2 regions of the Streptomyces sp. NPDC059002 genome follow, and region 1 is predicted to be linked to the other one. Evidence: riboswitches for the same ligand, from Rfam matches in the RefSeq annotation. Region 1 holds a riboswitch; the other holds the start of a gene.
The links. Region 1 has a riboswitch for cobalamin ahead of cobN (cobaltochelatase subunit CobN). Riboswitches for the same ligand answer to the same signal wherever they lie in the genome.
Positions count from the first base shown of each region.

Region 2: another riboswitch for cobalamin. It lies ahead of ACFWZ2_RS27345 (CbtB-domain containing protein); the one in region 1 lies ahead of cobN (cobaltochelatase subunit CobN).

Region 1 is NZ_JBHYJI010000016.1:104,105-119,811, forward strand. Features, by position in the region: gene ACFWZ2_RS17275 (RHS repeat domain-containing protein) at 1-997, shown strand, start outside; gene ACFWZ2_RS17280 (hypothetical protein) at 1,000-1,479, shown strand; gene ACFWZ2_RS17285 (Gfo/Idh/MocA family protein) at 1,531-2,499, shown strand; gene ACFWZ2_RS17290 (histidine phosphatase family protein) at 2,500-3,138, opposite strand; gene ACFWZ2_RS17295 (amidohydrolase) at 3,256-4,509, shown strand; gene cobN (cobaltochelatase subunit CobN) at 4,538-8,233, opposite strand; cobalamin riboswitch at 8,269-8,403, opposite strand; gene ACFWZ2_RS17305 (cobalamin biosynthesis protein CobG) at 8,510-9,790, shown strand; gene ACFWZ2_RS17310 (precorrin-8X methylmutase) at 9,787-10,428, shown strand; gene ACFWZ2_RS17315 (precorrin-2 C(20)-methyltransferase) at 10,434-11,963, shown strand; gene ACFWZ2_RS17320 (cobalt-precorrin-6A reductase) at 12,185-12,931, opposite strand; gene ACFWZ2_RS17325 (cobalt-precorrin-5B (C(1))-methyltransferase) at 12,949-14,061, shown strand; gene cobM (precorrin-4 C(11)-methyltransferase) at 14,136-14,885, opposite strand; gene cbiE (precorrin-6y C5,15-methyltransferase (decarboxylating) subunit CbiE) at 14,882-15,707, opposite strand, start outside.
Region 2 is NZ_JBHYJI010000034.1:81,087-96,793, forward strand. Features, by position in the region: gene ACFWZ2_RS27305 (MFS transporter) at 1-1,217, shown strand, start outside; gene ACFWZ2_RS27310 (alpha-amylase family protein) at 1,321-2,700, opposite strand; gene ACFWZ2_RS27315 (CoA transferase subunit A) at 3,175-3,936, shown strand; gene ACFWZ2_RS27320 (3-oxoacid CoA-transferase subunit B) at 3,940-4,629, shown strand; gene ACFWZ2_RS27325 (helix-turn-helix domain-containing protein) at 4,592-6,544, opposite strand; gene ACFWZ2_RS27330 (3-hydroxybutyrate dehydrogenase) at 6,618-7,436, opposite strand; partial or broken gene ACFWZ2_RS27335 (alpha/beta hydrolase family esterase) at 7,842-8,858, shown strand; gene ACFWZ2_RS27340 (alpha/beta fold hydrolase) at 9,049-9,774, shown strand; cobalamin riboswitch at 9,873-10,024, shown strand; gene ACFWZ2_RS27345 (CbtB-domain containing protein) at 10,059-10,280, shown strand; gene ACFWZ2_RS27350 (CbtA family protein) at 10,302-11,060, shown strand; gene ACFWZ2_RS27355 (hypothetical protein) at 11,176-11,475, shown strand; gene ACFWZ2_RS27360 (histidine phosphatase family protein) at 11,492-12,073, opposite strand; gene ACFWZ2_RS27365 (short-chain fatty acyl-CoA regulator family protein) at 12,127-13,572, opposite strand; gene ACFWZ2_RS27370 (MmgE/PrpD family protein) at 13,775-15,283, shown strand; gene prpB (methylisocitrate lyase) at 15,283-15,707, shown strand, end outside.

The DNA of each region.
Region 1 (15,707 bases):
GGCCGTCACCCGCAGGAAGATGCACATCTTCGGCGGACAGCGCACCGCCCAGTCCGTCAACTGGCCGGGAAACAGGGGCTTCGTGGGCGGCACCACCGACACCACGGGCCTCACCCACCTCGGTGCCCGCGAGTACGACCCCGCACTGGGCCGCTTCATCTCCGTCGACCCGATCATCGACACGAGCGACCCGCAGCAGATGCACGGATTCACGTACTCCAACAACAACCCGCTCATCTACGCCGACCCCGACGGCAAGTTCTTCGGCAGCTTCGTCAAGAGGATCACGAAGGCGATCAACAGGGTCGTCAAGCAGGTGGTCAAGGCGGTCAAGCGCTACACGCGGTGGTACGGCCGCCTCAAGCCGTACCAGAAGCAGCAGGTGCGCATCGCCAACGCGTCGCGCGGCATCAGCAACAGGTTCTACGACGGAATCGAGAAGGCCAGGGCCAAGGAAAAGGCGGACGCCGCCGCACGCGAGGCGCAGAAACGCCAGGACGCCGAACGGCGCCGCAAGGACAGCCTCTGGAGCAACATCAAGCGGGGCGAGATCGGCGAGGCCTGGAACAAGACGGGCGGCAAGGCCGTCACCCACGTCAAGGACCATTGGCGGGGCTACGCGGAGGGCACCGGATTCGTGGTGTGCGTGGTGGGTTCCCTCGGAGCCTGCGCGGTGGCGGGCGGTGTCGTCGTCGTCGGGAAATTCGCGGCCGACGCCTATACGCACGACTTCGCCTACGCCCGCGAGAAGGGCAAGGGGAACTTGCGCGGATATGCGATCGGCATGGGGCTCGGCGCCGCGGGCGGCAAGGCGTTCACGCACTTCGGTAAAATGAACGGAGTCGGTCGCCACCTTCCCGCAGGGCGACATGCCGCCGGCATCCCCCAGCACGCGCTGCGTGTGGACCGCTGGTATCAGGGGGCCACCTACGGTGTGAACACCGGCCTCGGACAAGCAGGATGCGGAACGACCATCAACGCACCGGGATGGTGTTGACCATGTCCGTCAAGGACGGAACCCGCAGGGTATGGCGCGTGGCCATGCCCATCAGGGTCGCCGCATTCTGCGTCGCATCGGGGTTCGCCGTCCTCGGCGGAATCACCGTCTGGCAATGGTTCACAGGTCCCCCCGAGGCCGACATGGTGCTTTTCGCCGTGCTTTTCCTCGGCGGCGCGATCGCCGGTTTCCTGTATTGCTTCGCGACATCGGTGGCGATAACCGACGACAGAGTGACCGTCCGCAATCTGGGCCTCGTCGACTGGATTCCGCTGTCGGACATCGCATCCGTCGAGGCCGGATACAGCGGGCTGACGATCACGGCACACGACGGCAGGGTCGTGCGCGGCCGTGCCGTGGAGAAGCCGAACTACGCGCGCTGGCTGGGACGGCGCACGCGCGCGGACCGGGTGGTGGACGAGATCCGGTTCGCGTCCGGCCTCACGGTGAGGGGGCACCGGCGCGGCCGCGCCCAGGGATGATCAGTAGGTGAAGGGCCGTTCCGTTCCGTCCGGGCAAGGGGTACGCATCTGATGAAGACGATCCGCGTCGGGGTCCTCGGCTGCGCCGACATCGCGCGGCGCCGCGTGCTCCCCGCGATGGCGGCGCAGGACGGCCTGGCCGTCGCCGCGGTGGCCAGCCGTGACACGGAGCGGGCACGGGAGCTTGCCGGGCGGTACGACGCCCGGCCGGTGACCGGCTACGCGGAACTCCTGGAGCGGGACGACATCGACGCGGTGTACGTCCCGCTGCCCGCGGCCCTGCACGCACGGTGGACGCGGGCGGCGCTGCGCGCGGGCAAGCACGTGCTCGCCGAGAAGCCGCTCACCACGTCGTGGGAGGAGACCCGGCAACTCCTCGCCCTGGCCGAGGAGTCGGGCCTAGCCCTGATGGAGAACGTGATGTTCGTCCATCACTCCCAGCACGCCGCCGTGGCGAAGCTGATCGCGGAGGGGGCCATCGGCGAACCGCGCGCCTTCCACGCCGCGTTCGCCATTCCCCGGCTGCCGGACGACGACATCCGGCACCGCCCCGAGCTGGGCGGCGGCGCCCTGTGGGACGTCGGCGTCTATCCGCTGCGGGCCGCCCTGCACTTCCTGGGCGACGGCCTCGACGTGCTCGGCGCCACGCTCACCGAAGGACCGGGCCGGGCCGTGGACACCGCGGGCGCGGCCCTGCTGCGCTCTCCGGCGGGGGTCACCGCGCAGCTCACCTTCGGCCTCGACCACGGCTACCGCTCCGCGTACGAGATCTGGGGCAGCCTCGGCCGGATCACCGTCGACCGCGCCTTCACGCCGCCCGCCGACCAGCTGCCGAGCGTCCGCGTCGAGCGGCGCACGGGCGGCGGCGACATCGTCCTGCCCGCCGACGACCAAGTGGCCGCCACGGTAAGGGCGTTCGCCGCCGCGGTCCGGTCGGGGGCGGCGCCGGACCCCGCGATCGCCGAGCAGGCGCGGCTGCTGCGCGATGTGCGCGAGCACGCGCTGCGGGGCCGTCCCTGATCAGTCCCCGGAGTCGTGCGGGCGCAGCTCGGCGGGGAAGCCGGTCCAGCGCAGCTCCGCGGGCAGGTGGCGCATGTCGTTCTGGAAGAGCAGCGCGGCGGGGCGGCCCGGGGCGTAGCGGATCGCGGTCAGTGACGCGTTGCCGTGGTTGAGGCCGAGCCAGCGCCACGGCGGGGCGTCGAGGGCGGCCCTGACGAGCCAGGCGATCAGGAAGTTGTGGGTGACGACCAGTTCGTGGCGGGGCTCGTCGCCGGGCACGGGCCCGGTGAACAGGGCGAGCGCCTCGCGGGCGAGGGCGGGTCCGCACTCGCGCTCCCGGGCGGGAAATCCGGCCAGCCTGTCCAGCGTCTCGTCGGCCGTCTCCGGCGGCAGCTCCTGGCGCGCGGGCAGATACGGGAGGTAGTCACCGGCCGGTTCGCTCCGGTGGCACGGGACGCCGTCGAGCCGCTCGCCGATCAGGCGAGCGGTCTGTTCGGCGCGGGGGAGCGGGCCGTGGTGGATCACCGAGAGGGGGACGCCGCGGAGGCGTTCGCCGAGGAGTGCGGCCTGGCGGCGGCCGTTCTCCGACAGGCCGCTCTCGTCCGGCGTGGCCTCGCCGTGCCGGACGAGGTAGAGGTGGCGCGTGGCGGCTGTGGTCATGGTGGGGACGACGCCGCACGTTTCCCGCCGGTTCCGTCCGCCGCTCCGGAAGGACCGCCTCCCGTTCCCGGTACCCGTACGTAAGGTGGCGGGGCAGCCCGAGACGAGGAGCGTGACATGACCACCACCGAACCGACCTCCGCACTCCGTGGCCTCGACGCCGTCAAGGACGACCTCGCCGCCCTCTACCGCGATCTGCACGCGCACCCCGAGCTGTCCTTCGAGGAGCACAGGACCGCCGCCGAGATCGCCCGCCGCGCCACGTCGTACGGATACGAGGTGACGCCCGGCGTCGGCCGCACCGGAGTGGTGGCCGTCCTGGACAACGGCGAAGGCCCGACCGTCCTGCTGCGCGCCGACTTCGACGCGCTGCCCGTGACCGAACGCACCGGACTGCCGTACGCGTCCCGCACCGAGGGCGTGATGCACGCCTGCGGCCACGACATGCATGTCACGTGTCTGCTCGGCGCGTTGAAGCTGCTCGCCGACGCCCGCGCCGACTGGTCGGGGCGGATCCTCGGTGTCTTCCAGCCCGCGGAGGAGACCGCGCAGGGCGCGCGGGCGATGGTCGACGACGGCTTCTACGAGCGGTTCGGCACCCCCGACGTGGTGCTCGGCCAGCATGTCGCGCCGCTGCCCGCCGGGATGATCGGCGCGCACCCGGGCCCGGCGTTCGCGGCGACCGACGCGCTGCGGGTGCGGATGTTCGGCAAGGGCGCGCACGGCTCGCGCCCGGAGGCGTCGATCGACCCGGTGGTGATGGCCGCGTCGACCGTGATGCGGCTGCAGACGATCGTGTCCCGGGAGATCGCGGGCGGCGAGACGGCCGTGGTGACCGTCGGTTCGCTGCGGGCGGGCACGAAGGACAACATCATCCCGGACGAGGCCGAACTGCAGATCAACATCCGCACCTACACCCCCGAGGTGCGGACCAGGGTGCTCGCCGCCGTCGAGCGGATCGTCAAGGGCGAGGCGATCACGGCGGGCGCGGAGCGGGAACCGGAGATCACGGAGATCGACGCCTTCCCCGTCCTCGACAACGACGCGGCCGCCGTCGAGCGGACGGTGGCCGCGCTCGGCGCCGTCATCGGCGCGGACCGGATCATCGACCCGGGCCCGGTCACCGGCAGCGAGGACGTCGGATACTTCGCGACCTCGGCGGAGCGTCGGATTCCGCTCTGCTACTGGCTGTTCGGCGGCGTCGACCCGGCTGAGGTGGCGGCCGCGCAGAAGGCGGGCACCTTCGAGCGGGACATCCCGTCCAACCACTCGCCGTTCTTCGCGCCGCTCGTCGGGCCGACCCTGGACACCGGGGTCACGGCGCTGACCACGGCCGCGCTCGCCTGGCTCGGCGGCCCGCCGTCGCGGTGACGGCGGGCCGCCCGGGGCGGACGGGGGCTCAGCCCTCGTCCTCCAGGTCGCCCTCGGTCTCCAGGTAGGCCTGGCGCAGCGCTTCGAGCACGGCGGGGTCGGGCTTGGCCCACATGCCGCGCGACTCCGCCTCAAGGAGGCGCTCCGCGATGCCGTGCAGGGCCCAGGGGTTGGCCTCCTGGAGGAACTGGCGGTTGGTCGGGTCCAGGACGTACGTCTCGGTGAGCTTGTCGTACATCCAGTCGGCGACGACACCGGTCGTCGCGTCGTACCCGAACAAGTAGTCCACGGTGGCGGCGAGTTCGAAGGCGCCCTTGTAGCCGTGGCGGCGCATCGCCTCGATCCACTTGGGGTTGACGACGCGGGCGCGGAAAACGCGGGACGTCTCCTCGACCAGCGTGCGGGTGCGGACCGTCTCCGGCCGCGTCGAGTCGCCGATGTACGCCTCGGGCGCGGTGCCCTTGAGCGCGCGGACCGTGGCGACCATGCCGCCGTGGTACTGGAAGTAGTCGTCGGAGTCCGCGATGTCGTGCTCACGGGTGTCCGTGTTCTTCGCGGCGACCTCGATGCGCTTGTAGGCCGTCTCCATCTCGGCGCGCGCCGGGCGGCCCTCCAGACCGCGGCCGTACGCGTAACCGCCCCACACCGTGTACACCTCGGCGAGGTCCGCGTCCGTGCGCCAGTCGCGGGAGTCGATGAGCTGGAGGAGCCCCGCGCCGTACGTGCCCGGGCGCGAGCCGAAGATACGGGTGGTGGCGCGGCGCTCGTCCCCGTGCTCGGCCAGGTCGGCCTGGGTGTGGGCGCGCACGTAGTTCTGCTCGGCGGGCTCCTCCAGCGAGGCGGCGAGCCGCACCGCGTCGTCGAGCAGCCCGATCGTGTGCGGGAACGCGTCGCGGAAGAAGCCCGAGATGCGCAGCGTCACATCGATGCGGGGGCGGCCCAACTCCTCGTACGGGATGGCCTCCAGGCCGGTCACGCGGCGCGACGCGTCGTCCCAGACGGGGCGGACGCCGAGCAGGGCCATGGCCTCCGCGACGTCGTCGCCCGCGGTGCGCATGGCGCTCGTGCCCCACAGGGACAGGCCCACGGAGGTGGGGTACTCGCCGTTGTCGCTCCTGTACCGCTCGACGAGCGAGTCGGCGAGGGCCTCGCCGGTCTCCCACGCGAGGCGCGAGGGGACGGCCTTGGGGTCGACCGAGTAGAAGTTGCGGCCGGTCGGCAGGACGTTGACGAGGCCGCGCAGGGGGGAGCCGCTGGGCCCGGCGGGGACGAAGCGGCCGTCCAACGCACGTACGGCGTTGTCCAGTTCGGCGGTGGTGGCGTTGAGGCGGGGCACCACCTCGGTCGCCGCGAAGTGGAGGATCGCTGCGACGGGGTCGGCGCCCTGGTCAGGGGCACCCTGCACCGTGGGCTGTGCCCACCCGTCCCGCCCTGCGGGACGATTGCCCACAGCAGCGGCGACCTGGACTGCGGCGGTCGGATCCCAGTCCGCGTCGTCCATCGCCTGGACCAGGGCGCGGGCCTTCTCCTCGGCCTCGTCCGCGCTGACGCGCGTCGCCGCCGACTCGTCGAGGCCGAGGGCCTCGCGCAGGCCGGGCAGGGCGGACGTGCCGCCCCAGATCTGGCGGGCGCGCAGGATCGCGAGGACGAGGTTCACGCGGTCGGCGCCGGCCGGGGCGGTGCCGAGGACGTGCAGGCCGTCGCGGATCTGCATGTCCTTGATCTCGCAGAGCCAGCCGTCGACGTGCAGCAGGAAGTCGTCGAAGCCGTCGTCGTCGGGACGGTCCTCAAGACCCAGGTCGTGGTCGAGCTTGGCGGCCTGGATGAGCGTCCAGATCTGTGCGCGGATCGCGGGCAGCTTCGCCGGGTCCATGGAGCTGATCTGGGCGTACTCGTCGAGGAGTTGCTCCAGGCGCGCGATGTCGCCGTAGGAGTCGGCGCGCGCCATCGGCGGCACCAGGTGGTCGATGAGCGTGGCGTGCACGCGGCGCTTGGCCTGCGTGCCCTCGCCCGGGTCGTTGACCAGGAAGGGGTAGATGAGGGGAAGGTCACCGAGTGCGGCGTCGGGGCCGCAGGCCGCGGAGAGGCCCGCGTTCTTGCCCGGCAGCCACTCCAGGTTGCCGTGCTTGCCGAGGTGGATCATCGCGTCGGCGCCGAAGCCGCCGTCCGCCGCGGAGGCCGCGATCCAGCGGTAGGCGGCCAAGTAGTGGTGCGAGGGCGGCAGATCGGGGTCGTGGTAGATCGCGATCGGGTTCTCGCCGAAGCCGCGCGGCGGCTGGATGAGGATCAGCAGGTTCCCGCGGCGCAGCGCGGCGAGCACGATGTCGCCCTCGGGGTCGCCGCCCTGGCCGACCCGGGAGCGGTCCAGGAACATCTCGCCGGGCGGCGGGCCCCAGTGCTCCTCCACGCCCGAGCGCAGCTCCTCGGGGAGCGTCGCGTACCAGCGCTTGTAGTCGGCGGCCGGGATGCGCACCGGGTTGGCGGCGAGCTGCTCCTCGGTGAGCCACTCCTGGTCGTGGCCGCCCGCGTCGATCAGAGCGCGGATCAGCTCGTCGCCGTCGCCGGAGACCAGGCCGGGGATCTCCTCCGAAGGACCGAAGTCGTAGCCCTCGCCGATGAGCCTGCGAAGGAGCGCCACCGCGGACGCGGGGGTGTCGAGGCCCACCGCGTTGCCGATGCGGGAGTGCTTGGTCGGGTAGGCGGAGAGCACGAGCGCGAGGCGCTTGTCGGCGGCCGGGATGTGCTTGAGGCGCGCGTGGCGTACGGCGATTCCGGCGACCCGCGCCGCGCGCTCGGCGTCGGCGACGTACGCGGGAAGCCCGTCCTCGTCGATCTCCTTGAAGGAGAAGGGGACCGTGATGAGGCGGCCGTCGAACTCCGGCACGGCGATCTGGCTCGCGGCGTCGAGCGGCGAGACGCCCTCGTCGTTCTCCTCCCAGGCGGTGCGCGACCCGGTCAGGCACAGGGCCTGCAGGATCGGCACGTCGAGCGCGGTCAGCGCGCCCGCGTCCCAGGACTCGTCGTCACCGCCCGCCGACGCCTCGGCGGGCTTGGTGCCACCGGCGGCGAGGACCGTGGTCACGATGGCGTCGGCGGCCCGCAGTTCGTCGATCAGCTCGGGCTCGGGGGCGCGCAGCGAGGCCACGTACAGCGGCAGCGGGCGCCCGCCCGCGTCCTCGATCGCGCCGCACAGGGCGTCCACGAACGCGGTGTTGCCGCTCATGTGGTGGGCGCGGTAGTAGAGCACCGCCACGGTCGGGCTGTCAGTGCCGTCGGCGCCGTCGGCGCGGGCGGCGCGTTCGAGGGGGCCCCAGGACGGGGCGGCAGCGGGCGGCTCGAAGCCGTGGCCGGTGAGCAGCACGGTGTCGGAGAGGAAGCGGGCCAGCTGCTCCAGGTTGGCGGGGCCGCCGTGCGCGAGGTAGGCGTGCGCCTCGGCGGCGATGCCGACCGGCACGGTGGAGGAGGCCATCAGCTGGGCGTCGGGGGCCTGTTCACCGGTGAGCACCACGACGGGCAGGCCGCTCGCGGTGAGCTGGTCGAGGCCGTCCTGCCAGGCGCGGACGCCGCCGAGGAGGCGTACGACGACGAGCTCGGCGCCGTCGAGCAGCGCGGGGAGTTCGGCCAGGTCGAGGCGGGAGGGGTTGGCGAACCGGAAGTCGACGGGACCCCCGGCAGCACGGGCGCTGAGCAGGTCGGTGTCGGAGGTCGACAGCAGCAGAAGCATGCGGGCGCAGGCCTTCCTCGGGGTGTCCGCGCCCCGGGTGGTCGTATGGACGGCGGGAGTTCCTGACTCGCCCCACACGGGTGGGGCTCACAGTGGCGGGACCGCGCCGGATTCACACCGGGCTTCCTCCCTCGGGTCCTGGTGGACCCACGCCGTCGCTGGCGTCGACGGACCTGGCGGTCCGCCGCCTGCATAGTAAGTCCTGCCCGCGGTCGGCGGGGCGGCCACCTGCCAGGACGGCCGTATCGGGAGGCGACCGGCCGGATCCGCGTGGGTATGCTCGCCGCCATGCCGCCCACCCGAGCAACATCCCCAAACCAGGGCGAATCTCCCATACGTGACCGGGGCGACGCCTGCCCCGGAGCCCTCCGCCTGCACCGCGCCGACGACGGCCTCCTCGCCCGACTCCGCCTGCCCGGCGGCCTCCTGACGTCCCGTCAGGCCGACGCCCTGGCCACCGCGGCGGAGCGTCTCGCGGACGGGAACCTCAGCATCACCTCGCGCGGCAACATCGAGCTGCGCGGCCTCGGCGACACCTGCGGAGGCGAACTCTCCGCCCTGCTCGCGGACGCCGGTCTGCTCCCCTCCGAACGGCACGAACGCGTACGGAACGTGGTGGCGTCACCGGCGGCGGGAACCGACCGACTCGGCCACGCCGACGTGCAGTTGTGGGCCCGTGAGCTGGACGGACTCCTGTGCGCCGAGGAGTGGACGCCGGACCTCTCGGGCCGCTTCCTGTTCGCCGTCGACGACGGGCGCGGAGACGTCGTCGGGCTCGGCGGCGATGTGACCTTGATCGCAGAATCGGGCGGCACCGCGGTCGTTCGCCTCGGGGGCCGCGCCTTCCGGGTGCCCGCCGCGGACGCGCCGCGCGCCGCACTCACCGCCGCGGGCGCCTTCCTCGCCGCCGCGACCGCCGCGGGCAACGGCGCCTGGCGGGTGTGGGAACTGCCCCGCGAACAGCCCGTGGACCTCGCAGGAGCGCTGGAGAAGGCAGGCATCGAGGCCGTCCGCGCCGAGCCGTGGGCCGTCTCCCGCAGCGCCCCGCCGGCCCCCGGAGTCATCGGCCGCGCCCTCGCCGTCAACGCCCCGCTCGGCCGCGTCACCGCCGCCCAGTGGCGCTCCCTCCTCCCGCTGCCCGCCGACGAACTGCGCGTCACCCCCTGGCGCGGCTTCGTCCTGCCCGGCTTCGCCGACGAGACGGCGGCCCGCGAGCGCCTCGCCGCGCTGACCGGCGCCGGATACCTCACATCCCCCGACTCGCCCTGGCTGGGCGTCGGCGCCTGCACCGGCCGCCCCGGCTGCGCCAAGTCCCTCTCCGACGTACGCGCCGACGCCGTGCCCGGCCTCGGCGGCCTCCCCGTCCACTGGTCCGGCTGCGAACGGCGCTGCGGGCACCCGCACGGCGACTGGGTCGACGTCCTCGCCACCGGCGACGGGCAGTACGAGGTGAATGTGCGCATCGTCGGCGAGGAGTGGGTGCCCGTGACGGGCGGCACCCTGACCGAGACGGTCACCACGGCACGTACCACCACGAAACCAACGGCCACGAGATGAGCGAGAGCACAGTGTTCGACTACGAGAAGGACGGCGCGGCGATCTACCGCGAGTCCTTTGCCACCATCCGCGCGGAGGCGGACCTCGCGGGCCTGCCCGCCGACGTCAGCCAGGTCGCGGTGCGGATGATCCACGCCTGCGGGATGGTCGACCTCGTGCGCGACCTCGCCTTCAGCCCTCAGGTGGTGGCCGACGCCCGCAAGGCGCTGCGCGACGGGGCGCCGGTCCTCTGCGACGCGAACATGGTCGCGAGCGGCGTCACGCGCAAGCGGCTGCCCGCGGACAACGACGTGATCTGCACCCTCGCGGACCCGTCCGTGCCGGACCTCGCCCGGCGCATGGGCACCACGCGCAGCGCCGCCGCCCTCGAACTGTGGCGCGACCGCCTCGAAGGCTCCGTCGTCGCCATCGGCAACGCGCCCACCGCGCTCTTCCGCCTCCTGGAGATGATCGAGGAGGGCGCCCCCCGCCCGGCCGCCGTGCTCGGCATCCCCGTCGGCTTCGTCGGCGCCGCCGAGTCCAAGGACGCGCTCGCCGCGCACACCTCGGGCCTGGAGTACCTGGTCGTACGGGGACGTCGCGGCGGCAGCGCGATGGCCGCGGCCGCGATCAACGCCATCGCGAGCGAGGCGGAGTGAACGCCGTGAACACCGGACAGAGCCCGCAGGGACGGCTGTACGGGGTCGGGCTCGGGCCCGGCGACCCGTCGCTGATGACCGTGCGCGCCGTGGAGGTCATCGCCGCCGCCGACGTGGTCGCGTACCACTCGGCACGGCACGGCCGCTCCATCGCCCGCTCGATCGCGGCCGCGCACATCCGCGCCGACCACATCGAGGAGCCGCTGGTCTACCCCGTCACCACGGAGGGCACCGACCACCCCGGCGGCTACCGCGGCGCACTCGACGACTTCTACGAGGAGGCCGCGGCCCGGCTCGCCGTCCACCTCGACGCGGGCCGCACCGTCGCCGTGCTCGCCGAGGGCGACCCGCTCTTCTACGGCTCCTACCAGCACATGCACAAGCGCCTCGCGCACCGCTACCCGACCGAGGTGATCCCCGGCGTGACCTCGGTCAGCGCGGCGGCGGCCCGGCTCGGCGAGCCCCTCGTGGAGGCCGAGGAGGTCCTCACGATCCTGCCGGGCACGCTCCCCGAGGAGGAGCTGGCCGCGCGCCTCGCCGCCACCGACTCGGCGGTCGTCATGAAGCTCGGCCGCACCTTCGGCAAGGTGCGCGGCGCCCTGGAGCGCGCGGGCCGCATCGACGAGGCCCGGTACGTCGAGCGCGCCACCATGGAGGGCGAGCGCACCGGCCGACTGGCCGACGTGGACCCGGAGTCGGTGCCGTACTTCTCCGTGGCGGTCCTGCCGAGCCGGGTCGCGCCGCTGACCGGCGGCCCCGCGCCCGAGCCCGCGGCGGACCCGGAGCGCGGCGAGGTCGTCGTGGTCGGCACGGGTCCCGCCGGGCCGCTGTGGCTGACCCCCGAGACGCGCGGCGCGCTCGCCGCCGCCGACGACCTGGTCGGCTACACCACGTACGTGGACCGTGTGCCGCGCCGCCCCGGACAGCTGCGGCACGGCTCCGACAACCGCGTCGAGTCCGAACGCGCCGAGTTCGCCCTGCAGTTGGCGCGGCGCGGGCGGCGCGTCGCCGTCGTGTCGGGCGGCGACCCCGGCGTCTTCGCGATGGCCACGGCCGTCCTTGAGGTCGCCTCGCAGGACGAGTACGCCGACGTACCGGTGCGGGTGCTCCCCGGAGTGACCGCCGCCAACGCCGCGGCGGCCCGCGCGGGCGCACCCCTCGGCCACGACTACGCCACGATCTCCCTCTCCGACCGGCTCAAGCCGTGGGAGGTCATCGCGGAACGGCTCGCCGCCGCGGCCGCCGCGGACCTGGTGCTCGCCCTCTACAACCCCGGCTCCCGCAGCCGCACTTGGCAGGTGGGCAAGGCACGCGAGCTGCTCCTCGAACACCGGGCGCCCGACACCCCGGTCGTCCTCGGCCGCGACGTCGGCGGCCCCGAGGAGAGCGTGCGCGTCGTACGCCTCGGTGATCTCGACCCCGCCGACGTCGACATGCGGACACTCCTCATCGTCGGCTCCTCGCAGACGCGGGTGTCGCGGCGGCGCGGGGGCGGGGAACGGGTCGTCTGGACGCCCCGGCGCTACCCGGAGTAGGGGCCGCTCCGCGGGGGCGGTGGGCCCCTGCGGGCACGTCGCGGCTGGTCGCGCAGTTCCCCGCGCCCCTTACGGGGCCCAGGGCCTGCCCGGCGGATCAGGCCGCGTACGGGTGGCGCTCACCTTGCGGTGCCGGTGAGCGGGGTCTGGTGCGTGCAGCTGCAAGGCGGAGGAGGGCGTGCCAGGGCCCGCGTCCCGCGGCACGATCCGCCTTACGGGGCCTAGTCGCGCAGCAGGCGGACCCAGCCCGCGGCCGCCTGTGGTGTGGCGACGCAGGTGATCCCCTCGGGCTCGGCAGGCCGCTGTACGACCACGACGGGCACGCCCGCCTCGCGCGCGGCGGCCAGCTTCGGCGCGGTCGCCACGCCCCCGCTGTCCTTCGTCACCACGACGTCGATGCGGTGGCGGCGCAGCAGTTCTCTTTCACCGTCGAGGGTGAAGGGGCCCCGGTCGAGGAGCACCTCCATTCGGGCGGGGAAGGGCGGCTCGGGCGCGTCGACGGAGCGTACGAGGAACCAGGGAGCGGCCGGATCGGGGCCCGCGAAGGCGGCGAGCCCCATCCGCCCGGTGGTCAGGAACACCCGCCGCCCGAGCGCGGGCAGCAGCCGCGCGGCGGCGGCGAGGGAGCCGACCGGGTGCCAGTCGTCGCCCTCGCCCGCGACCCACCCGGGCCTGCGCAGCGCGAGCAGGGGAACATGGGTCGCGGCGGCGGCCGCCGCCGCGTTGAACGAGATCGTCCCTGCGAAAGGATGGGTGGCGTCGATGAGCGCGTCCACGTGGTGCTCGCGCAGCCACTCCGCGAGCCCTTCGGCCCCGCCGAAGCCGCCGACGCGGACCTCGCCGGGCGGCAGCCGCGGCGCGGCGACCCGGCCCGCGAGGGAACTGGTCACACGCGTTCCCGCCTCGCCCGCGAGGAGTTCCGCCAGGCGGCGGGCTTCGGTCGTTCCCCCGAGAATCAGTACGTGCACGGAGTTCGGTTTCCTTCATGAGTGAGGCAAAGGGCGGGCGCAGCGCCCAACTCAAGCACACCGGCCTGCGTCCCGGCTGGACGACCGGCGCGTGCGCGACCGCCGCCACCACCGCCGCGTACACGGCGCTCCTGACCGGCGAGTTCCCCGACCCGGTGACCATCACGCTGCCCAAGGGCCAGACGCCCGCCTTCGCACTGGCGGCCGAGGAACTCGGCTCCGGTCACGCGATGGCGGCCGTCGTCAAGGACGCGGGCGACGACCCGGACGTCACGCACGGCGCCCTGGTCCGGTCCACGGTGCGACGGCTGCCGCCGGGCTCGGGCATCGTCTTCAAGGCGGGCCCCGGCGTGGGCACGGTCACGCGCCCCGGTCTGCCCCTCGACGTCGGCGAGCCCGCGATCAACCCCGTGCCGCGGCAGATGATGCGGGACCACGTGACGCTGGTCGCCGAGCGCGCGGGCGTCGCGCCGGACGTGGAGATCACCGTCTCCGTCGACCACGGCGAGGAGATCGCCCGCTCCACCTGGAACCCGCGCCTTGGCATCCTCGGCGGCCTGTCGATCCTCGGCACCACCGGCATCGTCGTGCCCTACTCCTGCTCGGCGTGGATCGACTCCATCCGGCGCGGCGTCGACGTGGCACGGGCGGCCGGGCACACGCACGTCGCCGGGTGCACAGGCTCGACGTCGGAGAAGACGGTGATCGCCGAGTACGGACTGCCCGAGCAAGCCCTCCTGGACATGGGCGACTTCGCGGGCGCGGTCCTCAAGTACGTACGCCGCCACCCCGTCGACCGCCTCACCATCTGCGGCGGCTTCGCCAAACTCTCGAAACTCGCCGCAGGCCACCTCGACCTCCACTCGGCCCGCTCCCAGGTCGACAAGACCTTCCTCGCGGACCTGGCCCGCACGGGCGGCGCGGACGAGGACCTCGCCGCTCAGGTCGCCGCCGCCAACACGGGCCTGGAGGCCCTGCGCCTGTGCGAGGCGGCGGGCGTCCCGCTGGGCGACCTGGTGGCGGTCACGGCGCGGGACGAGGCGTTGGCGGTGCTGCGGGGCGCGCCGGTGGCGGTGGACGTCATCTGCATCGACCGGGCAGGGGCGGTGGTGGGCAGAAGCGCCCCGTGAGGGGCGCGGGGCTGTGACCTGTGCGGCTCCGCCGCGTGGGCGTGCCCAGCCACAGCGCGCCCGCAGTCGAAGAATCAGCAGACGTGCCGGTCACGTTCCGCCGAGTACAGATGACTGTCCCGGAACTGCGAGGCCCCCAGCGTCCGCCCCACCATGATCACAGCGGTCCGCACGATCCCCGCCGCCTTCACCTGCCCCGCGATGTCCGCCAAGGTCCCCCGAAGGATGACCTCATCGGGCCGGCTGGCGAGCGCGACAACAGCGGCAGGGCAATCCGCGCCGTAATGAGGCAGCAACTCCTCGACCACGCGGTCGGCATACCCCGCGGCAAGGTGCAGTACGAGCAGCGCCCCGCTGCGCCCCAGCGTGGCAAGATCCTCGCCGGGCGGCATCGCCGTGGCCCGCTGCGCGATCCGCGTGAGAATCACCGTCTGCCCGACCGTCGGAACGGTGAGCTCCCGCTTGAGCGCCGCCGCAGCCGCGGCGAACGCGGGAACCCCCGGCACCACTTCGTACGGCACGCCCGCCGCGTCGAGGCGCCGCATCTGCTCGGCGACCGCGCTGAACACGGACGGGTCGCCGGAGTGCAGCCGCGCCACGTCGAGCCCCTGCTCGTGCGCGCGCACCAACTCCCCGGTGATCTCATCGAGGTTGAGCTGTGCGGTGTCCACGAGCCGTGCCCCGTCCGGGCATTCGGCGAGCAGTTCGCGGGGCACCAGGCTGCCCGCGTAGAGGCAGACCTGGCAGGCGGCGAGCGTGCGCGCGCCGCGCACCGTGATCAGGTCGGCCGCGCCGGGCCCCGCGCCGATGAAGTACACGGTCATCGTTGTTGATCTCCAGACTTGGTGACGGACCACTGGGTGACCGGCATGGCCTGCCGCCACCCGGTGAAGCCGCCGACGGGGACGGCCTGGGCGACCGCGAGCCGCACCAGCTCGCCGCCGTGCCGCCGGTACCGGTCGGCGAGCAGCGCCTCGGACTCGAGGGTGACGGTGTTGGCGACGAGCCGCCCGCCCACCGGGAGCGCGGCCCAACAGGCGTCGAGCAGGCCGGGCGCGGTGAGGCCGCCGCCGATGAACACGGCGTCGGGCGTGGGGAGTTCGGCCAGTGCGGCGGGCGCCGCGCCGGTGACGACGCGCAGGGAGGGGACGCCGAGCCGTTCGGCGTTGCGGGTGATCCGCTCGGCCCGTACGGGGTTCTTCTCGACGGTGACGGCGCGGCACGCGGGGTGCGCCCGCAGCCACTCCACGGCGATCGAACCGGACCCGCCGCCCACGTCCCACAGCAGCTCGCCGGGTTCGGGCGCGAGCGCGGCGAGGGTGGCGGCGCGGACGTACCGCTTGGTGAGCTGGCCGTCGGACTCGTACGCCGCGTCGGGCAGGCCCGGCACGGTGCCGAGGCGCAGCGCGTCGGGGGAGCGGCGGCACTCGACGGCGACGACGTTCAGCGGATCGCCGGGCGCGTGCGACCAGGTGTCGGCGACTCCTTCGTACGACAACTCGCGCTCGGAGCCCAGCTGTTCGAGGACGCGCAGTGTGCTCGGCCCGAAGCCGCGCTCGCGCAGCAGGGCGGCGATCTCGCCGGGCGTTCCGGCGCCGGCGCTCAGCACGAGGAGCCGTCGCCCGTCGTGCAGCGCGGCGGCGAGG
Region 2 (15,707 bases), on a different contig from region 1:
CGCTGATCGCCTTCATCACGTATGCGATCGGATTCGCCGCCCGGCCCCTGGGCGGCGTGGTGTTCGGACACTTCGGCGACAAGATCGGGCGCAAGAAGCTCCTGGTGGTCAGCCTGCTCATGATGGGCGGCGCCACCTTCGCGATGGGCCTGCTGCCCACCTACGACTCCATAGGCGTCGGCGCCCCGGTCCTGCTCACCGTGCTGCGTCTGGTCCAGGGCTTCGCCCTGGGCGGTGAATGGGGCGGTGCGGTGCTGCTCGTCTCCGAGCACGGCGGCGACAAGCACCGCGGCTTCTGGGCGGCCTGGCCGCAGTCCGGTGCCCCCGGCGGCAACCTGCTGGCCACCGGCGTCCTGGCGCTGCTGGCCGCGGTCCAGTCGGACGAGACGTTCGAGTCCTGGGGCTGGCGCGTTCCCTTCCTGCTCTCCGGTGTGCTGGTGATGATCGGCCTGTGGATCCGGGTCTCGGTCAGTGAATCCCCGGTCTTCCTGGAGGCGCAGGCGAAGGCCGAGGCCGCCGCCGCCCAGGGCGTTGCTCAGAAGCCGCCGGTGGTGGAGGTGTTCCGCAAGAACTGGCGCGGTGTCCTGGGGGCCATCGGCACCCGCTTCGGTGAGAACATCTCGTACTACGTCATCACCTCCTTCGTGCTGGTCTACGTCACCACGCACCTGGAGCTGTCCAAGAGCGTCGCGCTGAACGCCGTGCTGATCGGCTCGGCCGTCCACTTCGTCACCATCCCGCTGTGGGGAGCCCTGTCGGACCGGATCGGCCGCAGGCCGGTGACCCTGATCGGCTCCGCGGGCATGGCACTCTGGGCGTTCGCGTTCTTCGGCCTGGTCGACACGGAGTCGTTCGGGATGATCACGCTGGCGGTCACCGTCGGCCTGGTGCTGCACGGCGCGATGTACGGGCCGCAGGCCGCGTTCATCTCGGAGATGTTCGACACCAAGATCCGCTACTCCGGGGCCTCGATGGGCTCCCAGCTCGCCTCGATCATCGCCGGGGCACTCGCCCCGATCATCGCCGTCGAACTCCTGAAGGACTTCGGCTCGGCGACACCGGTCGCGCTCTATGTGTCCGCCGCGGCGGTGGTCACCACCATCACGGTGGCCATGCTGAAGGAGACCCGCGGCCGCGACCTGCGCGACATCACGTCAGAGCGGCCGACGCCGGAGGGCAACCCTGCGGCGTCGGACAAGGCGGTCCAGGAGGTCTGACGGCCACGGTTCCTCGTAAGAGGGATTGGAGCGACCGAGGGCGACGGCCGATCGCCGCCGCCCCTCGGACCCGAACTCACCTGGTGTGCCGCTCAGTCGCCGCTCAGTCGGCGAGGGCCCCGGTGTGCAGGGCGAGCGTGCCGCGCGCGGGCAGGGTGGCGGCGACCTTTCCGTCGGCGCCGACGGTGACCGTGTCGCCCGCGCAGTCGCCCGGCGCGGCCTTGGCGACGTTGCAGTACGTACCGGCCGGCAGGGACGTGGTGAAGGTCTGGGTCAGCTCGCCGTCGCCGTTGTTGAGGGCGACGAATCCCTTGCTGCCGCGGCCGAAGGCGATCGCGCTGCCGCCGTTGTCCCACCAGTCGGTGAGCTCGGCGGAGCCCACCTCGTTGCGGAACCCGACGAGTCCCGTGATCGCCTTCTGCGTGTGGACGTCGGTCCAGCCGTCGGTGCCGGACGGCGGGCCCGCGTCCTTGTCGGTCCACTCGTAGCCGGAGTAGACGTTGGGGGAGCCGTAGGGCGAGGCCAGCATGAAGACGTTGGCGAGGGTGTAGCGCTCGCCGTCCTTGTACGTCAGCGTGGAGCCGTTGCGCTCGGTGTCCCAGTCGTCGACGAACGTACGGGCCGAGCCGCTGCTCAGCTTGCCGTCCGCGACCGACTTCAACTGGGCGATGTTCCCGCCCTGGACGGCGCTCTTGAGGTGCCCGCCGTAACGGAACTCGTCCACGTCCCCGACACCCGTGTACTCGTCGGGCTGGACGGCCTCCCCGGCCCCGTGGATGACCTCGGAGACCCAGAACCCGGGGTCGCCCATCTTGCCCTTGATGGCGGCGACGTCGGCGGCCGCCATGTGCTTGGCCGCGTCGATGCGGAATCCGTCCACGCCCAGCGAGCGCAGGTCGCCGAGGTACTTCGCGATGGTGGTGCGGACGGCGTCGCTGCCGGTGTCCAGGTCGGCGAGGCCCACGAGTTCGCAGTTCTGGACGTTGTCGCGGTCGGTGTAGTCGTTGATGTCCTTGCGGCAGGTGTGGAAGTCCTTGTCCTGGAAGGTGCCGGGGTAGTCGTACTTGGAGTACGCGGTCCCTCCTGTACCCGTCCCGGAGCCGGAGCTCATGTGGTTGATGACGGCGTCCGCGATGACCTTGACGCCCGCCTTGTGGCAGGCGTCGACCATGCCCTTGAAGGCTTCCCGGTCACCGAGGCGCCCCGCGATCCTGTGGCTGACGGGTTGGTACGAGGTCCACCACTGGTCGCCCTGGATGTGCTCCGAGGCGGGGGACACCTGGACGTAGCCGTAACCGGCGGGGCCCAACTGGTCGGTGCAGGCCGCGGCGACGTCCTTGAACGGCCGCTCGAAGAGGGTGGCGGTGACGGTCTTCTCGCCGGGGGGTGTCGCCTGCGACTGCCAGGGCGCGAGGGCGGCGAGTCCCGCCGCCGTCAGTGTTCCGGCCAGCGCTCCGCCCAACAGGCGGGATCGATGGTGCATTCTGCGGCTCCTTCGGTGAAGTGGGCATGGCTGTGCCCACGAAGACAGCCCTGCGCCAGGCTGCCGTGGGGGGAGGTCCGCGGCTGAGATTGCCGTCCGTGCATGAGCGCGTCAAGATTTGCTGCAAGATTCATCAATGGATTGCATCTTTGGACGGGACCGACGGGTGCAAAGGGCCATCAACTTGCAGTAATGGTGTGGAAGTTCATGGTCGGGGCAAGGGGTTGTCCCTTCCGTTGGTGCCCCTCGGGTTCCATTCGCAAGAACTTGCTGAAACACGGCGTCCGCGCTCGGCGCACGCCGTCCCGACGCCGGCGGCGCCATACGCATCGGCGAGGTCATAGGGCCGGAACACATACCCGTAGGGCCGTACCGCGGTGAAGGGTGAAGGCACCAGACCCCAGGGCGGGTTCGCGGGCCATCGGCCGGGACGAGCCGGTGCACCCTGGGCCGAGGAATGTGGGAGAGACGAGCATGGACAAGGTGGTGGATCCGGCCGCGGACGTCGTGGCCGACATCCCGGACGGGGCGACCCTCGCCGTCGGCGGTTTCGGACTGTGCGGGATCCCGTCGACGCTGATCGCCGCGCTGGCCCGTACGGAGACGACGGGCCTGCGGGTCGTGTCCAACAACTGCGGCGTGGACGACTGGGGGCTCGGCCTGCTGCTGCGGGCCGGACGGATCGCCCGGATGACGTCGTCGTACGTGGGCGAGAACAAGGAGTTCGCGCGGCAGTACCTCTCCGGTGAGCTGGAGCTCGAACTCACCCCGCAGGGCACGCTCGCCGAGCGGCTGCGGGCCGGCGGGAGCGGGATCCCCGCGTTCTTCACCCCGGCCGGCGCGGGAACCCAGGTCGAGGAGGGCGGGCTGCCGTGGCGGTACGCCGCCGACGGGAGCGTGGCCGTGGCCTCCCCGCCCAAGGAGGTCCGGGAGTTCCGCGGCCGCCGCCATCTGCTGGAGGAGTCCATCACCGCGGACTTCGCGCTCGTCCGCGCGGAGGTCGCGGACCGGCACGGCAACTGCGTCTTCCACCGCGCCGCCCGCAATTTCAACCCGCTGGCGGCGATGGCCGGGCGGACCACCCTGGTGGAGGCCGAACGCCTGGTGGAGCCGGGCGAGTTGGACCCCGATGCCGTCCATCTGCCGGGCGTGTACGTCGACCGGATCGTCGCCGCCGATCCCGCCGACAAGCGCATCGAGCGCCGCACCGTACGCCCCGCAGCCCAGGAGGCCTGACCCATGGCACTCGACCGCGACCAGCTCGCCGCCCGCGCCGCCCGGGAACTGGCGGACGGGCAGTACGTCAACCTGGGCATCGGTCTGCCCACGCTGATCCCCAACCACCTCCCCGACGGCATCCACGTCGTCCTCCACGCCGAGAACGGCATCCTGGGCGTCGGCCCGTACCCGGTGGACGGGGCGGAGGACCCGGACCTCATCAACGCGGGCAAGGAGACGGTCACCCTCCAGCCGGGCGCCGCCTCCTTCGACTCCGCCTTCTCCTTCGGCATGATCCGCGCCGGGCGCATCGACGTGTCCGTCCTTGGCGCCATGCAGGTCTCGGCCACCGGCGATCTGGCGAACTGGATGATCCCCGGGAAGATGGTCAAGGGCATGGGCGGCGCCATGGACCTGGTCCACGGCGCCCGCCGCCTCATCGTCGTCATGGAGCACACCGCGAAGGACGGCTCACCGAAGATCGTCGACGAGCTGACCCTGCCCGCCACCGGGCGCGGCGTGGTCGACCGCATCATCACCGACCTCGCCGTCATCGACGTGACGGACGAAGGGCTCGTCCTGGCCGAGCTCGCGCCGGGCGTCGGCATCGACGACGTGCGGGCGGCCACCGTGCCGGAACTGCGCGTCCCGGCCGGTACCGCGGCCCGCCGTCCTACCGGTCCGTCCGGGTGCGGCCCAGCTGGGAGATGAGGTGGATCCGCAGCGCGAGCTGGATCTCCAACGCCCGCTCGGGGGTCTCCCAGTCCCGCCCGAGCAGCGCGCCGATCCGCTCGATGCGCTGCACCACGGTGTTGACGTGGACGTGGAGGAGGCCCTTGGCGCGGATGTGGCTTCCGTTGACGGCGAAGTACGCCTGGAGCGTCCGGACGAGTTCCGTTCCCCTGCGCTCGTCCCAGTCGAGGACGGGGCCCAGGATCCTCTCCACGAAGCCGCTGGTGTCCTGTTCCTTGCCCAGCAGCACGCCGAGGAATCCGAGGTCCGCGGCGCAGGCTCCGTCGCCGGTCAGGCCGAGTACCCGCATGGCGCTCAGACAGCGGCGGGCCTCCAGGTGGAAATCGGGCAGCGCGGCCGGCCCCTGGCAGGGTCCGGCCGCGACCACGCTCACGGGTTCGCCGAGTCCTTGGGAGAGGTGTTCGGCGGCGGCGCGTGCGGCCTGGCCGGGCTCGGTGCCGTCGTCCGGGACGAGCATGACGACGTGCTGCTCGTACTCGCAGCACAGACCCTCGCGGCCGAAGAGGTACTGCTGGGCCCCGGCCGTGAGCCTGCCGTCCGCATCCGCGTCGGACTCGGCGACGAGCATCAGGTGCGGCCGGGTCAGATCCACGCCGAGGCGGCGGCCGCGCTCGGCGAACAGCGCGGGGTCGCGGCCCGCACCGTCGAGGAGGTCCGTGAGCAGTTCGCCGCGCACGCGGTTCTCGGTCTCGGCGACGGTGCGGCGCAGCAGCAGGAGCAGCGCGGTGATGGTGCCCGTGCGCTCGAACAGGCGGCGGTCGGGGCCTTCCAGGTCCGGGCGTCCGTGGAAGGCGAGACTGCCGAGGAGTTCCTGTCCGGCCAGGACGGCGCAGTGCCAATGGTCGCCGTGGCGCACGGAACGGCCCTCGGCGCGGGCCCGGGCGACGGCCTGGGACAGGGCGTCGGAGTCGGGTGCGGGGGAGTTTTCCCGACCGCCCGCCCGGGCGAGGACGTCACCCCTCGGGTCGAAGATGGTCAGTCGGCCGCCGAGGAACTCGGCCACCGCCGCGGCCACTTCGGACACCTCCGAGCCGTGCAGCACCAGGTCGGTCAGCCGGTCGTGGGCTTCGGCGGCGCGCTGCATCGCGGCCGCGTGGTCCTGGATGACGGTGTTGGCCTCGGTGAGCTCCGCCGCCGCGGTCCGGGCGTCGTCGAGCGTGCGGGCGGTGTCGATGGCGATGGCGGCGTGCGCGGCGAGCGAACCGAGCAGGGCCACCTCGTCGGGCGAGAAGCTGCGCGGGCCGCGGTCGGCCGCGAAGAGCACGCCGATGACGTTGCGGTTGCCCGCCGGGCCCGAGCCGAGCAGCAGCGGTACGCCGAGGATGGCGACAAGGCCTTCGTCCAGGACCCCGTGGTCGATGGTCTCGGTGTGCTGGAACCGTTCGTCCGTGCGGTAGTCCGGGGACGCGTAAGGGCGCATGGACTGGGCCACGAGGCCGCCGAGGCCCTCACCGAGGTTGAGCCTGAGCTCCTGGAAGGCGACCGAGACCGAGCCGTCGGTGACCCGCATGTAGGTGTCCTGGGCGGCCTCGTCCACCAGGGTCAGGTAGGCGGTGTCCGTGCCGAGGAGTGTTCTGGCCCGGCGGACGATCGAGTGCAGGACGGCGTCGAGATCGCGCAGCGCGGCCAGATCGCTCGCGGTGTCGAACAGCGCGGTCAGTTCGGCCTCGCGACGGCGCTGGCGGCGGAGCACCTTGCGGACCCCGAGAGCGGTCGACACCGCCCTGTCGATCTCCTTGACGTCGCGGTCGTCGATTCCGTCGGCGCGGGCCCGCGCGGCCACCGCCGTGTACTCCTCGGCGGAGGCATCCGTGGCAAGCAGCTCCATCAGGTGACGGAGTGCGGTGGTGGCGGCAGCGGTGGTCTGGGACATGGAGCGAACCTCGGGCAGGGCGGGTGCGCGCGTCGTCGCGCGCACCCGCGGATACGGGGGACACGGGGCACGGTCAGTGGGCGGTCCAGCCCCCGTCCAGCGGCAGCGAGGCGCCGGTGACGAACCCGGCGTTCTCGGAGCAGAGCCACAGCACCGCCGAGCCGACCTCCTCCGGTTCGATGAGGCGCTTGACGGCGCTGCGCTCCAGCATGATCTTCTCCAGTACGTCCGACTCGGCGATGCCGTGCGAGCGGGCCTGGTCGGCGACTTGGGCCTCGACCAAGGGGGTGCGGACGTAGGCGGGACTCACGCAGTTCGACGTGACGCCGTGGGCGGCCCCCTCCAAGGCTGCGACCTTGCTCAGCCCCTCCAGCGCGTGCTTGGCGGCGACGTACGCGCCCTTGAAGGCGGAGGCCCGCAGCCCGTGCACGGAGGAGATGTTCACGACGCGGCCCCACCCTTGCGCGTACATGTGGGGGAGGGTGCGCCGGATGATGCGGAACGGGGCCTCGACCATGATCTTCTGGATGAGGGCGAAGCGGTCGGGCGGGAATGCGTGCAGCGGCGCGACATGCTGGAGCCCGGCGTTGTTGACGACGATGTCCACGTCGGCGGGGAGACCGTCGACGGCCGCCATGTCGGAGAGGTCGGCCACGCGGGCGACGCCGCCGATCTCCTCGGCCACCCGCTCGGCGGCCTCCGCGGCCAGGTCGACGACGTGCACATGGGCCCCGGCGTCGGCGAGGGCGACGGCGCAGGCCCGCCCGATGCCGCTCGCGGCGCCTGTCACCAGGGCGGTTCGCCCCTTGAGGAAGCGGTCTGCGGGAGCGAAGGACGCATCGGGGCCGACGGCGCGGACGGCGTCGCCCTCAGTGGTGCGGGTGCTGTTCATGGCCTTCACGGTAGGCAGCGGGCCCGGGTCCGGACATGGCGTGAGGCGCCATGCCCGACGGCGAACGGGTGGGTGGGGAACACATGGTGAGCGTACGCGGCACGAGGTCACCGCCCGGTGCGGTCCCTCGTCGTGCTCGTGCCCGTGCTCGTGCCCGTGGGGCGACATCCCTGAACTCGCCCGCGTGACGGCCGAGTCGGATAGCAGGGCGGCCGGGGCCGCGCAATCCGTGTGCCGGCGCGGGCCGTACCCGCGCATGTGGTGCCCGCGACCATGGTGGCGGGACGGGGCGGACCTTACGGTTCCGAACCACGCCCGGTGCTTCCGGCGCGGCATCGCACATCACACCGCCGCGTCGGCGACCCCGAGACGCCGGGCGTGCATCGACATCAAGGAGTGTTCCGCATGTCTGTCCCCCCACATCACGCGCGGCCACGAGGACGGTGGGGCCGTCTCACGGCAGGTCTCGTCGCCGTCGCCGCCCTCGCCCTCCCGCTCGTCCTCACCGGTCCCGCGCAGTCCGCGAGCGCCGCGGTCGGCCTCACGCCGGTGTCCGGCTTCGGCTCCAATCCCGGTGCTTTGAAGATGTACGTGTACAAGCCCGCGTCGCTGCCCGCGCACGCGCCCGTGGTCGTCGCGCTGCACGGGTGCACACAGAACGCCCAGACGTACGCCGACCACTCGGGCCTGCCGGACATGGCCGACCGTGACAAGTTCATCCTGGTCCTCGCCGAGACCACCCTGTCGAACAACCTCAACAAGTGCTTCAACTGGTTCCAGTCGACCGACAACCGGCGCGACCAGGGTGAGGCCCTCTCGATCCGGCAGATGGCCGACCACGCCGTCTCGTCCTACGGCGGCGACGCCGAGCGGGTCTTCGTCACCGGCCTGTCCGCGGGCGGTGCCATGACCTCGGTCATGCTGGCCGCCTACCCCGACGTCTTCTCCGCGGGGGCGATCGTCGCGGGCCTGCCCTACAACTGCACGAAGGGCAGCACCCCCTTCCAGTGCATGAGCCCGGGAGTGGATCTGAGCCCGGGCGAGTGGGCCCAGCGGGTGCGTGACGCATACCCGTCGTACGGGGGGCCGTGGCCGCGCACCGCGATCTGGTACGGCGACAAGGACACGACGGTCGTACCGCGCAACGCGACCGAACTGCGCGATCAGTGGACGGAGTTGCACGGGCTCTCCCAGACTCCGACCCGCAGCTCCACCATCGGCCCCAACGCGACCCAGCACGACGAATACGTGGCCTCCGACGGCACGGTGGCCGTCGAGGTCAACAAGGTTCCCGGCATCAACCACGGCACTCCCGTCGACCCCGGGACCGGCCCCGAACAGTGCGGCAGCACCGGCGCCCCGTACTTCCTGGACTCGATCTGCTCCAGCCACTGGATCACGAAGTTCTTCGGACTCGGCGGCTAGCGGCACTCCTCACTCGGCGCTGACCCCGGCGAGCATCGCGACCTCTTCCCCACGGTAGTTCGCGCCGCCGCGGCGTGCCTGGCCCTGTCACCCCCAGGACCGGGGAGGTACTGGCTGGCCCGGCGCCCGGTCGGCAGCATGGCCGACGACCCCCGAGCCGACCCCCGGCACAGCAAGGAGCACCCTCATGTCGACCTATCTGCTGGTACACGGCGCCTGGCACAGCGGACAGTGCTGGGAGCGGGTGATCCCGCTCCTGGCGTCCGCCGGACACCGGGTGTTCGCGCCGTCGCTGACCGGCCACGGCGACAAGGCCCATCTGCTCGGCCCCGATGTGGGGCTCGACACGCACGTCGACGACATCGTCGGGCTGATCGTCGAGGCAGACCTCACCGAGGTGATCCTCGTGGGACACAGCTACGCGGGACTCGTCATCTCCTCCGTCGCCAACCAAGTCCCCGCTCGCATCGGCGAGTTGGTGTACCTCGACGCCATGGTCCCCGAGCACGGCGAAAGCGCGGCCGACGTCCAGCCCGCGACCCGGGCCCTGATCGACCGCGCCGTGCGCTCCGAGAGCGGCTGGCGGGTTCCGCCGCTCCCCGAAATGCCGCCGCCCGCGGGCCTGTTCGGCGTCACCGACCCGGCGGACGTCGCCTGGCTGCGCTCGATGCTTTCCGACCAGTCGGTGCGCTGCCTGCGGCAACCGGTCCGACTGGACGCCCCGGCCGTCGACGCGATCCCGCGGACGCACATCCACTGCGTGGTCGGTGTGCCGGAAGGCATCGTCCGACGGCCGGTCCCCGCGGTGCAGCCCAACGGAACCCCGTCCCAGGTGTGGGAGCTGCGGGCCGGACACGACTGCATGATCACCGCACCGGCGGACCTCGCCGGGCTGCTGCTCAAGCTCGCCTGACAAGAGTCCGACGACGCAACCGGCGCGCATGTCAGGCGGCCGACGAGCCGGAGGGGGGGCGTGCGCGGGCGTGAACGGGAGTGAGGGATGCCATCTTGGCCATGCACGCGACAGGCGGTACGTTCAGTTGGTTATCGACGACGGTACGAAACGGAAGCCGGTGAGAGCCCGGCACGGTCGCGCCACTGTGTGCAAGCGGTCCCCGGAGCGCTTGTGAGTCAGACCCGTTGCCGTCGTCCTGTGCACCACCGAGATGGGACGCGAACTCCCGAGGAGGCCCTGCCATGGCGCAGCACGTCGCCCAGCCGACCGCCACCACCCCTGTCGTACCCGCAAAGCTGCCGTTGAAGGCGATCGCCCCCTGGGCGGTCTTCTTCGGTGTGCTGATGCTCGTCCTGCTGTACTTCGTCGGCGCCGAACAGGGCGCCACCTCCGTGTTCAGCGGCGCGGAGGTCCATGAGTGGGTGCACGACGCCCGCCACCTGCTCGGCTTCCCCTGCCACTGACCAGAGGAACGCCGCGCGCACATGAACTCGACAACCGTAAGAAATCTGCTCGTTCGGGGCATGCTCGCCGGCCTGGCCGCCGGCGTGCTCGCCCTGGTCGTCGCCTACTTCCTCGGCGAGCCGAACGTCGACAGCGCCATCGGCTTCGAGGAGGCCCACGCGGGTCACTCCCACGAGGGCGAGGCCGAACTCGTCTCCCGGAGCCTGCAGTCCACGGCCGGTCTCGCCACCGGCGTCCTCGTCTACGGGGTCGCCTTCGGCGGCATCGCCGCACTCGCCTACTGCTACGCCCTGGGCCGCGTCGGGAACTTCGGCCCGCGCGCCACCGCGCTGCTGCTCTCCGGCTGCGCGCTGCTCGCGGTGTACGTCGTCCCGTTCCTCAAGTACCCGGCCAATCCGCCCGCCGTCGGCAACCCCGACACCATCGGCAAGCGGACCACCCTGTATGTGCTGATGATGGTGCTGAGCGTGCTCCTCGCGGTCGGCGCCACCATCCTGGGCAAGCGGCTCGCCCCCAGGATCGGCACCTGGTACGCCACGGTCGTCTCCCTCGCCGGATTCGCCGTGGTCATCGGGATCGCGTTCGCCATCCTGCCCGTGGTCAACGAGGTGCCGGAGCACTTCCCCGCGGCGCTGCTGTGGCGCTTCAGGCTCTCCGCGCTCGCCACGCAGATCACGCTGTGGGCCGGATTCGGCCTGCTCTTCGGCGAGTTGGCGGAACGACTGCTGCGGCCACGGCCGGTCGCGGCGCCTGGTGAGGTGGTGTCGGCCGGGCGCTGACCCGGTCCGTCGCACCTGGCTCGATCCGTCGTACGCGAGGGTCCCCGGAACCATCCGGGGGCCCTCTCGCGTTGCACAGGAACCACCACGATCAGGCGACGAATCGAGGAGCCGAGTGGCCAGACAACTGCAGCCGCGACACATCACTCTCGGCGGCCGCGACGCGGTGGCCCTGACCCCCGGTGAGTACGAGCAACTGGTCGCGAGCCGACGGCAGATAGGCGGCCAGAGCGCCCGCGTCCGCGTCCTCGCCCAGCAGGCGAAGCGGACCGAACGCCTGGTGCGGGAGCTGGAGTTGCTCATCGGCGACTGCGCGGGGGACACCTGCGGCGCCGAGCCGTCGGCGGACGCCACGTGTGTGCGCTGCGCCGTCGCCGCGGCACTGAGCCGCTACCGGGACGCTCCGGCCCACTGAGTCAACTCCCGTGGGTTCAGGGCGTGTCCAGGGCGTGACCGAGCCGCACGTTCCACCGTCCGGACCTGCCGCTGAACTCCGTGACCGTCAGCGGTGCCACATCGATCCGCCAGAGCGCGGCCGGTGGAGCGCCCGTCGCATGGACCGCCGCGGCGCGCACCACTTCCGGCTCGACGACGGCGACGATCCGTCCGTCGCCGGTCGGCGCGGTGTCGAGCCAGCGCGCGACGCGCGCGCAGAAGGCCGCCACGGACTCCCCGCCGGGCGGCGCGCAGTCCGGATCGGTCAGCCATCGGGCCACCGCCTCCGGCTCCCCGGCGCTCACCTCGTGCAGGGTCCTGCCCCGCCAGCGCCCCATGTCCATGCCGGTCAGCTCCCTGGGCGCGGTCACCGGGCCGAGCCCGAGCGCCTCCGCTGTTCCCCGGCACCGAGGGCTGTCCGAGACGACGATGGCGGAGGCGGCGGGCGCGGACAGGGATCCGGCCGCGGCGCGCGCCGCGGTCAGGCCCCGGTCGTCGAGCGGGGCGCCGTCGTCGAAACGGGCCTCGCGCAGCGACGCGTTCATGGCGGGCGAGACGAACAGGACGCGGCTGGTCACCAGGGGAATCCTTCGGGTACGTGGGGGCGGGCGCGGTCATGCGGGCGGCGGGTTCAGCGGGTGCGGGCATCGACGGGATAGGGGACGTAGGTCCGCCGGTCGGGATCGATGGCGAGCCGCCCACCGGCCGGTGGCCTGGCCCGCTGGGCGCAGTCCCGCCGCTCGCAGATGCGGCAGCCCAGGCCGATGGGGGTCGCCGCCCGTGGCTCGTCGAGGGCGACGCCCTCCGCGTAGACCAGACGGTGCGCATGACGCAGCTCGCAGCCGAGCGCCACGGCGAACTCCGCGCGCGGGGCGTGGTGACCGAAGCCGCCGCGGGTGATGGTCCGCGCCACCCAGAACGAGCGTTTCCCGTCCGGCATTTCGGCGACCTGGGTCAGGATCCGGCCCGGCGCGGAGAACGCCTCGTAGACCGTCCACAGGGGACAGGTGCCGCCGAGCCGGGAGAAGTGGAAGTCGGTCGCCGACTGCCGTTTGGAGATGTTGCCCGCACGGTCCACACGCAGGAACGAGAACGGCACGCCCCGCTGCCCGGTGCGCTGCAGGGTGCTCAGGCGGTGGCAGACGGTCTCGAAGCCGACGCCGAAGCGCGCGGACAGCAACTCGATGTCGTAGCCGACCTGTTCGGCCGTCGAGTGGAAGGACGTGTACGGCATGAGGAGGGCACCGGCGAAGTAGTTCGCGAGCCCGATGCGGGCCAGCGCCGCCGATGCCGGTGACGTCAACTCGGGCGCTGCGGTGGCGAGTCGGTCGAGCAGCGTGCCGTGTTCGAGCAGGCAGAGCTGGGTGGCGAGCTGGAAGGCGCGCTGTCCTTCGCTGAGCCAGGGGGAGAGGAACAGCAGTCCCGCGTCGGGGTCGAAGCGCCGGGCGTCGCCGGAGCCGCCGGGCGCGGCCTGCACGACGCGGATGCCGTGCCGGTCGGTGAGCCGCGCGCCCAACGGCCCGGAGGCACGGCCTGGTTGGAGCTCCAGCGCCTCGGCGAGCCGCTCGGCCTCGGTGTCCAGCGGCTCGAAGTGGTTGTGATGGGCGTAGAAGAAGTCCCGTACCTCGTCGTGCGGTTCACCCGGCGGCAGCAGGGCGGTGCCGCCCGGGTGCGGGGCGGCGAGCGCGGCCGCCTGCTCGGCGGCGTCGCGGTAGCGGCGGTGCAGGGCCACCAGCGCGCGGGCGACCCCGGGGTGATCCCGTGCGGCCTCGCCGATCTCCGTGGCGTCGGGCAGCGGCACGCCGCACGCCTCGTCGGCGAGCGCGGCCCGCAGATCGGTGGCGAGCCGGTCCTCGTCCGCGTCGGAGAAGTACTCCGTGTCCACGCCGAAGACCTCGGCGATCCGGCGCAGCACCGGGCCGGTGAGCGGGCGTTGACCCTGTTCGATCTGGTTGGCGTAGCTGGAGGAGATGTTCAGGGCGCGGGCCATGTCGATCTGGTTCATGCCGTGTTCGCGGCGCAGCCGACGCAGCCGGGCGGGCGCGTAGACCTTCCGTACGGTCTTTCGCTGGGCCATGGCACACCTCGCTCCGCGGGCCGCCCGGTCGGCACGGCGGGGCGGCGGTCCTTGCGAACATAGCATCCGCAGAGTTCGCACATTTCGCAGATTCCCAGCTCAGAGCTGTACGAATTCCACAGCCGCGGACGCTGGCCCGCCCGGCGCCGACGGGGCAGTCTCGCTCTCGTAAGGACCTTCGGGAACCCCCACGAGGAGCGTCGTGATCGAGCACCACGTCCGTGTACACCCCAGCACCGACCGACTGCCGCGCGAGGACCAACTCGCCTGGAAACTCGCCGCCATGGCCACCGCCACCGAAGAACTCGACGCGGACAGCGTCTCCATGGCCGTCAACCGGGTGATCGACAACGCGGCGGTCGCCGTCGCGTCGCTGACCAGGCGCCCGGTCGCGGTCGCCCGCGCCCAGGCCACCGCGCACCGTGCGAGCACGCCCGGCGCCTCGGTCCTCGGATCCCGCACCCGGGTCCCGCCCCAATGGGCCGCCTGGGCCAACGGCACCGCCGTGCGCGAACTCGACTTCCACGACACGTACTTGGCGGCCGACTACTCCCACCCCGGCGACAACATCCCGCCGCTGCTCGCCGTCGCCCAGCACACCGGCCGCACGGGCGGCGACCTGCTGCGCGGCGTCGTCGCCGCGTACGAGATCCAGGTGGCCCTGGTCAAGGGCATCTGCCTGCACGAGCACCGCATCGACCACGTCGCCCACCTCGGCGCGGCCACCGCGGGCGGCCTGGGCGCCCTGCTGCGGCTGCCCGTCGAGACCGTGTACCAGGCCGTCCAGCAGGCCGTGCACACCACGACCGCGACCCGGCAGTCCCGCAAGGGCGAGATCTCCAGCTGGAAGGCGTACGCCCCCGCGTTCGCCACGAAGGCCGCCGTCGAGGCCGTCGACCGGGCCATGCGCGGCGAGACGTCCCCGTCCCCGATCTACGAGGGCGAGGACGGCTTCCTCGCCCGGCTGCTCGACGGACCGGAGTCCGACTACACCGTCCCGCTCCCCGGGCCCGGGGAGCCGCGCCGCGCGATCCTCGACACCTACACCAAGGAACACTCCGCCGAATACCAGGCGCAGGCCGTCATCGACCTGGCGCGGCGCCTGCGCGACAAGGCGGGACCGCTGGACCGGGTGCGGTCGATCGTGCTGCACACCAGCCACCACACGCACCACGTGATCGGCTCGGGCGCCAACGACCCGCAGAAGTACGACCCCACGGCCAGCCGCGAGACCCTCGACCACTCGGTCCCGTACATCTTCGCGGTCGCCCTGGAGGACGGGACGTGGCACCACGAACGCTCCTACGCACCCGAGCGCGCCCGCCGCCCCGGGACCGTCGCACTGTGGCGGAAGATCAGCACGGTCGAGGACCCGGAGTGGACCCGCCGCTACCACGACCCGGACCCCGGCCGCCGTGCCTTCGGCGGACGGGCGGTCCTCACCCTCGACGACGGGACGGTGATCGAGGACGAACTCGCCGTCGCCGACGCCCACCCGGCCGGCGCCCGGCCCTTCGACCGCCCCGCCTATACGGCCAAGTTCCGCACCCTCGCCGAAGGGATCGTCGCCCCCGCGGCACAGGACCGCTTCCTGGCCGCCGCCGAACGCCTGGGCGAGCCGGGCGCCGAAGACCTGGACGGACTGTTCCCCGCCGTGGACACCGACGCGATCGCCGCATACGACGCGCGGCTCCCGAAAGGTCTCTTCTGATGCTGCTCCACACCCGCACGACACCCGCGGAGCGCCGCAGGGCCTTCCGCGAACAGCTCGCCACCGGGCGCCTGTTGCGCATGCCCGGCGCGCTCAACCCGCTCTCCGCGCGCCTCATCCAGGACACCGGCTTCGACGCCGTCTACCTCTCCGGCGCGGTGCTCGCCGCCGACCTCGGCCTGCCCGACATCGGACTGACCACCGCGTCCGAGATCGCGGCCCGCGCCCAGCAGACGACACGCGTCACCGATCTGCCCGTGCTCATCGACGCCGACACCGGCTTCGGCGAGCCCATGAACGCGGCCCGCACCGTCCAGCTCCTGGAGGACGCGGGCCTGGCGGGGCTGCACCTGGAGGACCAGGTCAACCCCAAGCGCTGCGGGCACCTCGACGGCAAGACCGTCGTACCCCGCGAGGAGATGGT